Caldimonas thermodepolymerans: one gene and its partner. The protein of the gene in region 2 interacts with the protein of the main gene of each other region in a pairwise test. Links are inferred from orthologs where the notes say so. Each region holds a gene or a part of one and is shown on either strand. Other genes may lie near its edges.

The links. Proteins that work in one complex are often made in the same cells at the same time.
Region 1: the proteins of lpdA (region 2) and odhB interact in binary tests that used the Escherichia coli proteins (3 or more experiments, as listed by UniProt). The link is inferred for Caldimonas thermodepolymerans from one-to-one orthologs.

Annotation. Positions count from the first base shown.
Region 1 is NZ_CP064338.1:2,139,030-2,142,313, reverse strand. What follows is about bases 1-2,932. They hold odhB (2-oxoglutarate dehydrogenase complex dihydrolipoyllysine-residue succinyltransferase), read left to right. Parts: upstream 1-805; coding sequence 806-2,059; downstream 2,060-2,932. Other genes in these bases: lpdA (dihydrolipoyl dehydrogenase), read left to right, coding at 2,077-2,932; IS481_RS10015 (2-oxoglutarate dehydrogenase E1 component), read left to right, coding at 1-696. Outside these bases: more of lpdA, read left to right, coding at 2,933-3,284. UniProt on the Escherichia coli protein: E2 component of the 2-oxoglutarate dehydrogenase (OGDH) complex which catalyzes the second step in the conversion of 2-oxoglutarate to succinyl-CoA and CO(2).
Region 2 is NZ_CP064338.1:1,571,620-1,579,174, forward strand. Bases 2,711-5,655 are described here. They hold lpdA (dihydrolipoyl dehydrogenase), read left to right. Parts: upstream 2,711-3,266; coding sequence 3,267-5,045; downstream 5,046-5,655. Other genes in these bases: aceF (dihydrolipoyllysine-residue acetyltransferase), read left to right, coding at 2,711-3,256; IS481_RS07410 (sodium-translocating pyrophosphatase), read right to left, coding at 5,106-5,655. Also shown: aceE (pyruvate dehydrogenase (acetyl-transferring), homodimeric type), read left to right, coding at 1-1,576; more of aceF, read left to right, coding at 1,595-2,710; more of IS481_RS07410, read right to left, coding at 5,656-7,229; ppa (inorganic diphosphatase), read left to right, coding at 7,453-7,555. UniProt on the Escherichia coli protein: Lipoamide dehydrogenase is a component of the glycine cleavage system as well as of the alpha-ketoacid dehydrogenase complexes.

The DNA of each region.
Region 1 (3,284 bases), 570 kb from region 2 along the record:
GCCAACGGCCTGGTGCTGATGCTGCCGCACGGCTATGAAGGCCAGGGCCCCGAGCACTCGTCGGCGCGCCTGGAGCGCTTCATGCAGCTGGCTGCGGACAACAACATGCAGATCTGCCAGCCGACCACGGCCAGCCAGATCTTCCATGTGCTGCGGCGCCAGATGGTGCGCATGTTCCGCAAGCCGCTGGTGCTGATGACGCCCAAGTCGCTGCTGCGCAACAAGGACGCCACCTCGCCGCTGTCCGAGTTCACCAAGGGCGAGTTCCGCACCGTCATCGGCGAGACCCATGCCGAGATCGACGCTGCCAAGGTCAAGCGCGTGATCATCTGCTCGGGCAAGGTCTACTACGACCTCGTCAAGAAGCGCGAGGAGAAGAAGGCCGGCGACGTCGCGATCATCCGGGTCGAGCAGCTCTATCCGTTCCCGCACAAGGCGTTCGGTGCCGAGCTGAAGAAGTACCCCAACGCGACCGAGCTGGTGTGGTGCCAGGACGAACCGCAGAATCAGGGCGCCTGGTTCTTCGTGCAGCACTACATCCACGAGAACATGACCGAAGGCCAGCGCCTCGGCTACGCCGGCCGTCCGGCGTCGGCCTCTCCGGCCGTCGGTTACGCGCACCTGCACCAGGAGCAGCAGAAGGCGCTGCTGGAGCAGGCGTTCGCCAAGCTCAAAGGCTTCATCCTCACCAAGTAATTTGACGTCACCCGGCGGTCATCGCGGGCGCTGCGCGCCGCGATGACCGTGCGCATACCGCCGGCTGCGGCCGGCATCCTGCGCGGCGCAGATCATCGAAAGACAAGACATGGCAATCGTAGAAGTCAAGGTTCCGCAGCTTTCCGAATCGGTGGCCGAGGCCACGCTGCTGCAATGGAAGAAGAAGGCCGGTGAAGCCGTCTCGGCCGACGAGATCCTGATCGAGATCGAGACCGACAAGGTGGTGCTGGAAGTGCCGGCGCCTTCGGCCGGCGTGCTCACCGAGATCGTCGTCGACGACGGCGGCACGGTGACCTCCGACCAGGTCATCGCCAAGATCGACACCGAAGCCACCGCCGGTGCTGCGGCCCCGGCCCCGGCGCCGGCCCCCGCGGCTGCCGCGCCCGCCCCGGCGCCGGCCGCCGCTGCGGCTCCGGCCAGTGCCTCCAAGGCCGGCGTGGCCATGCCCGCGGCCGCCAAGCTGCTGGCCGACAACAACCTGTCCGCCTCGCAGGTGAGCGGCACCGGCAAGGACGGCCGCATCACCAAGGGCGACGTGCTGGGCGCCATCGCCGCCGGCACCAAGCCCGCCGCCGCGCCGGCGCCGGCCGCGGCCAAGCCGCTGCCGCCGGTGGCCGCGCCGCTGACGCAGAACCTGGGCGACCGCCCCGAGCAGCGCGTGCCGATGAGCCGCCTGCGCGCGCGCATCGCCGAGCGCCTGCTGCAGTCGCAGGCCACCAACGCCATCCTGACCACCTTCAACGAGGTCAACATGGCGCCGGTGATGGAGCTGCGCAAGAAGTACCAGGAGAAGTTCGAGAAGGAACACGGCGTGCGCCTGGGCTTCATGAGCTTCTTCGTCAAGGCCGCGGTCCACGCGCTGAAGAAGTTCCCGATCCTGAACGCCTCGGTCGACGGCACCGACATCATCTACCACGGCTACTTCGACATCGGCATCGCGGTCGGTTCGCCGCGTGGCCTGGTGGTGCCGATCCTGCGCAACGCCGACCAGATGACCTTCGCCGAGATCGAGAAGAAGATCGCCGAGTTCGGCCAGAAGGCCAAGGACGGCAAGCTGAGCCTGGACGAGCTGTCCGGCGGCACGTTCTCGATCTCCAACGGCGGCGTGTTCGGCTCGATGCTGTCCACCCCGATCATCAACCCGCCGCAGTCGGCCATCCTGGGCATCCACGCCACCAAGGACCGCCCGGTGGTCGAGAACGGCCAGATCGTGATCCGTCCGATCAACTACCTGGCCATGTCGTATGACCACCGCATCATCGACGGCCGCGAGGCCGTGCTGGGCCTGGTCGCGATGAAGGAGGCGCTGGAAGATCCGTCGCGCCTGCTGTTCGACATCTGAGCCGGGGACCCCACACGATGAGCAACAAGCAATTCGACGTCGTCGTCATCGGCGGCGGCCCGGGCGGCTACATCGCCGCCATCCGTGCGGCGCAGCTGGGCTTCAACACGGCCTGCATCGACGAGTGGAAGAACGCCAAGGGCGGTCCCGCCCCGGGCGGCACCTGCACCAACGTCGGCTGCATCCCGTCCAAGGCGCTGCTGCAGTCGTCCGAGCACTACGAGCAGGCCGGCCATCACTTTGCCGAGCACGGCATCTCGCTGTCCAACCTGTCGATGGACGTGGCGAAGATGCTGGCCCGCAAGGATGCGGTCGTGAAGCAGAACAACGAAGGCATCCTGTACCTGTTCAAGAAGAACAAGGTGACCTTCTTCCACGGCCGCGGCTCGTTCGTGAAGGCCGGCGGCATCGGCTACGAGCTCAAGGTGTCCGGCGCGAACGAGGAGGTCATCGAGGCCAGGCACGTGATCGTCGCCACCGGCTCCAACGCCCGCGCGCTGCCGGGCGTGCCGTTCGACGAGCAGAACGTCCTGTCCAACGACGGTGCGCTGCGCATCCCCGAGGTGCCGAAGAAGCTGGGCGTGATCGGCTCCGGCGTCATCGGCCTGGAGATGGGCTCGGTGTGGCGCCGCCTGGGCGCCGACGTGACCATCCTCGAGGCACTGCCGACCTTCCTGGGCGCTGCCGACGAGCAGGTCGCCAAGGAGGCGCTCAAGGTCTTCACCAAGCAGGGCCTGAAGATTCAGCTGGGCGTGAAGGTCAACGAGGTCAAGAACGGCGCCAAGGGCGTGACCGTCAGCTACACCGACGCCAAGGGCGAGGCCCAGACGCTGGAGGTCGACAAGCTGATCGTCTCGATCGGCCGCGTGCCCAACACCAACGGCCTGAACCCGGAAGCCGTGGGCCTGAAGCTCGACGAGCGCGGCGCCATCGTGGTCGACGACCAGTGCCGCACCAACCTGCCCAACGTCTGGGCGGTGGGTGACGTGGTGCGCGGCCCGATGCTGGCGCACAAGGCCGAGGAAGAGGGCGTGGCGGTGGCCGAGCGCATCGCCGGCCAGCACGGTCACGTGAACTTCGACACCATCCCGTGGGTGATCTACACCAGCCCCGAGATCGCCTGGGTCGGCAAGACCGAGCAGCAGCTCAAGGCCGAAGGCCGCGCCTACAAGGCCGGCAGCTTCCCGTTCATGGCCAACGGCCGCGCCCGTGCGCTCGGCGACAC
Region 2 (7,555 bases):
GCAGAAGGTCTACGCGGCCTACCACCGTGCGGTCAACCACAAGGGCCAGCCGACCGTGATCCTGGTGAAGACCGTCAAGGGCTTCGGCATGGGCAAGAGCGGCGAGGCTCGCAACACCGCGCACCAGGTCAAGAAGCTGACGGACGACGACATCCGCGCGTTCCGCGATCGCTTCAACATCCCCATCCCGGACGACAAGATCCCCGAGGTGCCGTTCTACAAGCCGGACGACAGCACGCCGGAGATGCGCTACCTGCACGAGCGTCGCCAGGCGCTGGGCGGCTACCTGCCCAAGCGCCGCACCAAGGCCGACGAGCAGCTGCCGGTGCCCGAGCTGGGCACCTTCCAGGCCATCCTCGAGCCCACCGCGGAAGGCCGCGAGATCTCGACCACGCAGGCCTACGTGCGCTTCCTGACCCAGCTGCTGCGCGACAAGACGCTGGGCCCGCGCGTGGTGCCCATCCTGGTCGACGAGGCGCGCACCTTCGGCATGGAAGGCCTGTTCCGCCAGATCGGCATCTACAACCCGGAAGGCCAGAAGTACACCCCGGTCGACAAGGACCAGGTCATGTACTACAAGGAGGACAAGGCCGGCCAGATCCTGCAGGAAGGCATCAACGAAGCCGGCGGCCTGGCCTCGTGGATCGCTGCGGCGACGTCGTACTCGACGAACAACCGCATCATGATCCCGTTCTACGTCTACTACTCGATGTTCGGCTTCCAGCGCGTGGGCGACCTCGCCTGGGCGGCCGGGGACATGCAGGCGCGCGGCTTCCTGCTGGGTGGCACGTCTGGCCGCACGACCCTCAACGGCGAGGGCCTGCAGCACCAGGACGGCCACAGCCACATCCTGGCCGGCACGATCCCGAACTGCGTCTCCTACGACCCGACCTTCGCGCACGAGGTGGCGGTGATCATGCACGACGGCCTCAAGCGCATGGTCGAGCGCCAGGAGAACGTTTTCTACTACATCACCCTGCTCAACGAGAACTACGCGCACCCGGGCCTGAAGCCGGGCACCGAGGAGCAGATCATCAAGGGGATGTACCTGCTGGAAGAAGGCGCGAAGAAGACGCTGCGCGTCAACCTGCTGGGCTCCGGCTCGATCCTGCGCGAATCGATCTTCGCCAAGGAACTGCTCGAGAAGGACTGGGGCGTGGCCGCCAACGTGTGGAGCTGCCCGAGCTTCAACCAGCTGGCACGCGACGGCCAGGACTGCGAGCGCTGGAACCTGCTGCACCCGAGCGAGACGCCGCGCGTGCCGTTCGTGGCCCAGCAGCTCGAGAAGCACAAGGGCCCGGTGGTCGCCTCGACCGACTACATGAAGAACTACGCCGAGCAGATCCGTCCGTTCCTGCCCAAGGGCCGCACCTACAAGGTGCTGGGCACCGACGGCTTCGGTCGCAGCGACTTCCGCTACAAGCTGCGCGAGCACTTCGAGGTCAACCGCCACTACATCGTGGTTGCCGCGCTGAAGGCGCTGGCCGAGGAGGGCTCGGTGCCGATGAGCAAGGTGGCCGAGGCCATCCAGAAGTACGGCATCAACACCGAGAAGATCAACCCGCTGTACGCATAACAACGACGGGGACACGCAATGGCATTGGTGGAAGTGAAGGTCCCCGACATCGGGGATTTCAAGGACGTCGAGATCATCGAGGTGCTGGTGCAGCCCGGCGACACGATCAAGGCCGAGCAGTCGTTGGTCACCGTCGAGAGCGACAAGGCGTCGATGGAAATCCCCTCGTCGCATGCCGGGGTGGTCAAGGAGCTGAAGGTCAAGCTCGGTGACAAGGTCAGCGAGGGCAGCCTGCTGCTGCTGCTCGAGGCGGCCGATGCCGCTGCGGCGGCGCCGGCCCCGGCGGCTGCCGCGCCTGCGGCCGAGCCTGCACCCGCGCCGGCCCCGGCCGCTGCGGCCGCCCCGGCGCCGGCTGCCGCGGGCGGCACGGTCGAGGTGGTCGTGCCGGACATCGGCGACTTCAAGGACGTGGCGGTCATCGAGGTGCTGGTGCAGCCGGGTGACCGGGTGCAGGCGGAGCAGTCGCTGATCACCGTGGAAAGCGACAAGGCGTCGATGGAGATCCCGTCGTCGCACGCCGGCGTCGTCAAGGAGCTGAAGGTCAAGGTCGGCGACAAGGTCAGCCAGGGCAGCCTGATCGCCGTGGTCGAGGCCGAGGGGGCCGCAGCGCCGGCGCCGGCCGCCGCGGCACCGCAGCCTGCGCAGCCGCCGGCCGCGGCGGCCGGCCCCGCCGAGCTGGCCAGCCAGCCGGTGGCGCGTACCTCGCCGACGGCCGCACTGCCGGCGCACGAGCCGACCGCCCCGCGCGGCAAGCTGCCGCACGCCTCGCCGAGCATCCGCAAGCTGGCGCGCGAGCTGGGCGTGCCGCTGGAGGAAGTGCCGGGCACCGGCCCGAAGGGCCGCATCACCCAGGAGGACGTGCAGAACTTCGTCAAGAAGGTGATGGCCGGCGACGTGCAGACCCAGGCCCAGAAGGGCAAGGGCGCCGGCACCGCGGGCGGGGCGCTGCCCGGCCTGCTGCCTTGGCCGCAGGTGGACTTCGCCAAGTTCGGCCCGGTCGAGCGCAAGGACCTGTCGCGCATCAAGAAGATCAGCGGTGCCAACCTGCACCGCAACTGGGTGATGATCCCGCATGTCACCAACCACGAGGATGCGGACATCACCGAGCTGGAAGCCTTCCGCGTCTCGCTGAACAAGGAGTACGAGAAGGCGGGCGTGAAGGTCACGATGCTGGCCTTCCTGATCAAGGCCTGCGTCGCGGCGCTGAAGAAGTTCCCCGAGTTCAACGCCTCGCTGGACGGCGAGACGCTGGTGCTCAAGAAGTACTACCACATCGGCTTTGCCGCCGACACGCCCAACGGGCTGGTGGTGCCGGTGATCAAGGACGCCGACAAGAAGGGTGTCCTCGAGATCGCCAAGGAAACCGCCGAGCTCGCCGCCAAGGCGCGCGAAGGCAAGCTGAGCCCGGCCGAGATGTCCGGTGGCTGCTTCTCGATCTCGTCGCTGGGCGGCATCGGCGGCACCTACTTCACGCCGATCATCAACGCGCCCGAAGTCGCGATCCTGGGCGTGTGCCGCTCGGCGATGAAGCCGGTGTGGGACGGCAAGCAGTTCCAGCCGCGCCTGATCCTGCCGCTGTCGCTGAGCTGGGACCACCGGGTCATCGACGGCGCGGCGGCGGCCCGCTTCAACACCTACCTGGCCAACGTGCTGGCGGACTTCCGCCGCGTGTTGCTGTAAGGAGCCTGCCGTGGCAGTGATCGAGATCAAGGTCCCGGACATCGGCGACTTCAAGGACGTGGCGGTCATCGAGGTGCTGGTGCAGCCGGGTGACCGGGTGCAGGCGGAGCAGTCGCTGATCACCGTGGAAAGCGACAAGGCGTCGATGGAGATCCCGTCGTCGCATGCCGGCGTGGTCAAGGAGCTGAAGGTCAAGGTCGGCGACAAGGTCAGCGAGGGCTCGGTGATCCTGACGCTGGACGCCGAGGCCGAAGGCGCCGCGGCGCCTGCGCCGGCTCCGGCCGCAGCCCCTGCGGCGGCCCCTGCCGTGACGGCGGCCGCGCCTGCGCCGGTGGCGGCGAGCTACGGCGGCGGTGCCGACCTCGAATGCGACATGCTGGTGCTGGGCGGCGGCCCGGGCGGCTACTCGGCCGCCTTCCGTGCCGCGGACCTCGGCATGAAGGTGGTGCTGGTCGAGCGCTACGCGACGCTGGGCGGCGTGTGCCTGAACGTGGGCTGCATCCCGTCCAAGGCGCTGCTGCACGTCGCGTCCGTGATGGACGAGGTGAAGCACTTCGCCGACCTGGGCGTGAGCTTCGGCGAGCCCACGGTGGACCTGGCCAAGCTGCTCGCGCACAAGAACAAGGTGGTCGGCAAGCTGACCGGCGGCCTGGCCGCGATGGCCAAGATGCGCAAGGTCACCGTGGTGCGCGGCTACGGCAGCTTCCTCGACCCGCACCACGTGCAGGTGGAGGAAACCACCGGCACCGGCCAGGACAAGACCGGCAAGACGCAGACCATCCGCTTCAAGCAGGCCATCATCGCGGCCGGCTCGCAGGCGGTGCGGTTGCCGTTCCTGCCCGACGACGAGCGTGTCATCGACTCGACCGGCGCGCTGGAGCTGCGCCGCATCCCGAAGCGCATGCTGATCATCGGCGGCGGCATCATCGGCCTGGAGATGGGCACGGTGTACTCGACGCTGGGCGCGCGGCTGGACGTGGTCGAGATGCTCGACGGCCTGATGCAGGGCGCCGACCGCGACCTGGTCAAGGTGTGGCAGAAGATGAACGCCTCGCGCTTCGACCACATCATGCTCAGGACGAAGACCGTCGGCGCCGAGGCGACCGCCGACGGCATCCTGGTGCGCTTCGAGGGCGAGGGGGCGCCGAAGGAGCCGCAGCTGTACGACCTGGTGCTGCAGGCGGTCGGCCGTGCGCCCAACGGCCGGAAGATCGGCGCCGACAAGGCCGGCCTGAACGTCACCGAGCGCGGCTTCATCCCGGTCGACATCCAGATGCGCACCAACGTGCCGCACATCTTCGCGATCGGCGACATCGTCGGCCAGCCCATGCTGGCGCACAAGGCCGTGCACGAGGCCCACGTGGCGGCAGAAGCCGCGGCGGGCGAGAAGGTGGCCTTCGAGGCGCGCGTGATCCCGAGCGTGGCCTACACCGACCCGGAAGTGGCCTGGGTGGGCCTGACCGAGGACCAGGCCAAGGCCGAGGGCCGCAAGGTGAAGAAGGGCCTGTTTCCCTGGACGGCCTCGGGCCGCGCGATCGCCAACGGCCGCGACGAGGGCTTCACCAAGCTGCTGTTCGACGAGGAGACGCACCGCATCGTCGGCGGCGGCATCGTCGGCACGCATGCAGGCGACATGATCGGCGAGATCGCGCTGGCCATCGAGATGGGCGCCGACGAGGTCGACATCGGCAAGACCATCCACCCGCACCCGACGCTGGGCGAATCCATCGGCATGGCCGCCGAGGTCGCGCACGGCACCTGCACCGACGTGCCGCCGCAGCGCAAGTGAGCCTGCGTGCCTGAAAGAAAAAACGCCCGCGATTGCGGGCGTTTTCCGTGGGTGAGGGCGTCAGCGCGAGGGCGATGCCTGCACCACCACCGCAGCCGGCGGTGACGCCGGCGCCTCGGCCTTCGCGGCCATGGTGCCGGGCAGCAGCGGCACGATCAGCAGCGCGACGATGTTGATGATCTTGATCAGCGGGTTGACCGCGGGGCCGGCCGTGTCCTTGTAGGGGTCGCCCACGGTGTCGCCGGTCACGGCCGCCTTGTGCGCCTCGCTGCCCTTGCCGCCGTGGTTGCCTTCCTCGATGTACTTCTTGGCGTTGTCCCAGGCGCCGCCGCCGGTGCACATCGAGATCGCGACGAACAGGCCGGTGACGATGGTGCCCATCAGCAGGCCGCCGAGCGCCGCCGGGCCGAGCAGCAGGCCGACCAGGATCGGTACCACCACCGGCAGCAGCGACGGGATCACCATCTCCTTGATCGCCGCACTGGTCAGCATGTCCACCGCGGTGCCGTACTCGGGCTTGCCGGTGCCTTCCATGATGCCGGGGATGGTCTTGAACTGCCGGCGCACTTCCTCGACCACGCTGCCCGCCGCGCGCCCGACGGCTTCCATCGCCATCGCGCCGAACAGGTAGGGGATCAGGCCGCCGATGAACAGGCCGACGATCACCTCATGGTTGGAGAGGTCGAAGCTGATGCTCATGCCCTGCGCCTCGAGCGCGTGGGTGTAGTCGGCAAACAGCACCAGCGCCGCCAGGCCCGCCGAGCCGATCGCATAGCCCTTGGTCACCGCCTTGGTGGTGTTGCCCACCGCATCCAGCGGGTCGGTGATGTCGCGCACGCTGTCGGGCAGCTCGGCCATCTCGGCGATGCCGCCCGCGTTGTCGGTGATCGGGCCGTAGGCGTCCAGCGCGACGATGATGCCTGCGAGGCTCAGCATCGAGGTGGCCGCCACCGCGATGCCGTACAGGCCGGCGAGCCAGTACGAGACGATGATCGCCGCGCACACGAACAGCACCGGCCAGGCGGTCGACTTCATGCTCACGCCCAGGCCGGCGATGATGTTGGTGCCGTGGCCGGTGGTCGAGGCCTGCGCGATGTGCTTGACGGGGCCGTAGTCGGTGCCGGTGTAGTACTCGGTGATCCACACCATCAGCGCGGTCAGCACCAGGCCCACCACCGCCGAGCCGAACAGGCGCAGCTGCGAGCCGCCGCTGCCCAGCGCGTCGTCGGGGATGACCCAGGTGGTGATGAAGTAGAAGCCGATCAGCGCGAGCACGCCCGAGACCACCAGGCCGCGGTACAGCGCCGGCATCACGTTGCGCATCTGCGGACTGGCCTTGACGACCATGCAGCCGATGATGGAGGCGATGATCGAGAAGCCGCCCAGCGCCAGCGGATACAAAGCCGCCGCCTCGGGGGCGGCGGTGACCATCAGGGCGCCCAGCACCATCGTCGCGATGAGCGTGACCGCATAGGTCTCGAACAGGTCCGCTGCCATGCCGGCGCAGTCGCCGACGTTGTCGCCCACGTTGTCGGCGATCACCGCCGGGTTGCGCGGGTCGTCCTCCGGGATGCCCGCCTCGACCTTGCCGACCAGGTCGGCGCCGACGTCGGCCCCCTTGGTGAAGATGCCGCCGCCCAGGCGCGCGAAGATGGAGATCAGCGAGGAGCCGAAGGCCAGGCCCAGCAGCGGCTTGAGCTGCGCCGCCAGCCCGCCGTCGGCCGCGCCGCTGGCAGTCAGCGCCCAGTAGAACACGCTCACGCCCAGCAGCCCGAGGCCCACCACCAGCAGGCCGGTGATCGCGCCGCCCTTGAACGCGACGTTGAGCGCTTCATTGATGCCCTGGGTGGCCGCCTGGGCGGTGCGCACGTTGGCGCGCACCGAAGTGTTCATGCCGATGAACCCGCAGGCCCCGGAGAGCACGGCCCCGACGACGAAGGCGACCGCCGTGACGACGTCGATGAAGATCGCGATCAGCACCGCCAGCACCACGCCGACGATCGCGATGGTCTTGTACTGTCGTGCCAGGTAGGCTGCGGCACCCTGCTGGATGGCCGAGGCGATCTCCTGCATGCGGGGATTCCCGGCGTCCTGCCTGAGGATCCAACTGCGTGACACGAAGCCGTACACGACGGCGGCAAGGCCGCACGCAAGCGCAAAGTAAAGCGCCAAAGAACTGGACATGAGGCTGTCTCCTTCCTCGTGGTGATCCGGAAATGAATCGACGCGCCCGGATCTTGGTGCCCGGGTCGCCGTTGCATGCTACGGGATGGCTACTGGCGCCGCAATCGAGCCCGCCCGGGGAAGGCCGCCACGTTGCAGGGGCGCCGCAGGGGCCGGCGTCAGGGCGCCGTCAGCGCAACCGCTACACTTCGGGTTTTCCCTCGCCAAATCTTCCCGAAACATCATGAGCCTGCATCACGTCACGCCGGGCAAGAACGCCCCGGAAGAGTTCAATGTGGTCATCGAAATCCCGATGAACTCCGACCCGATCAAGTACGAGGTCGACA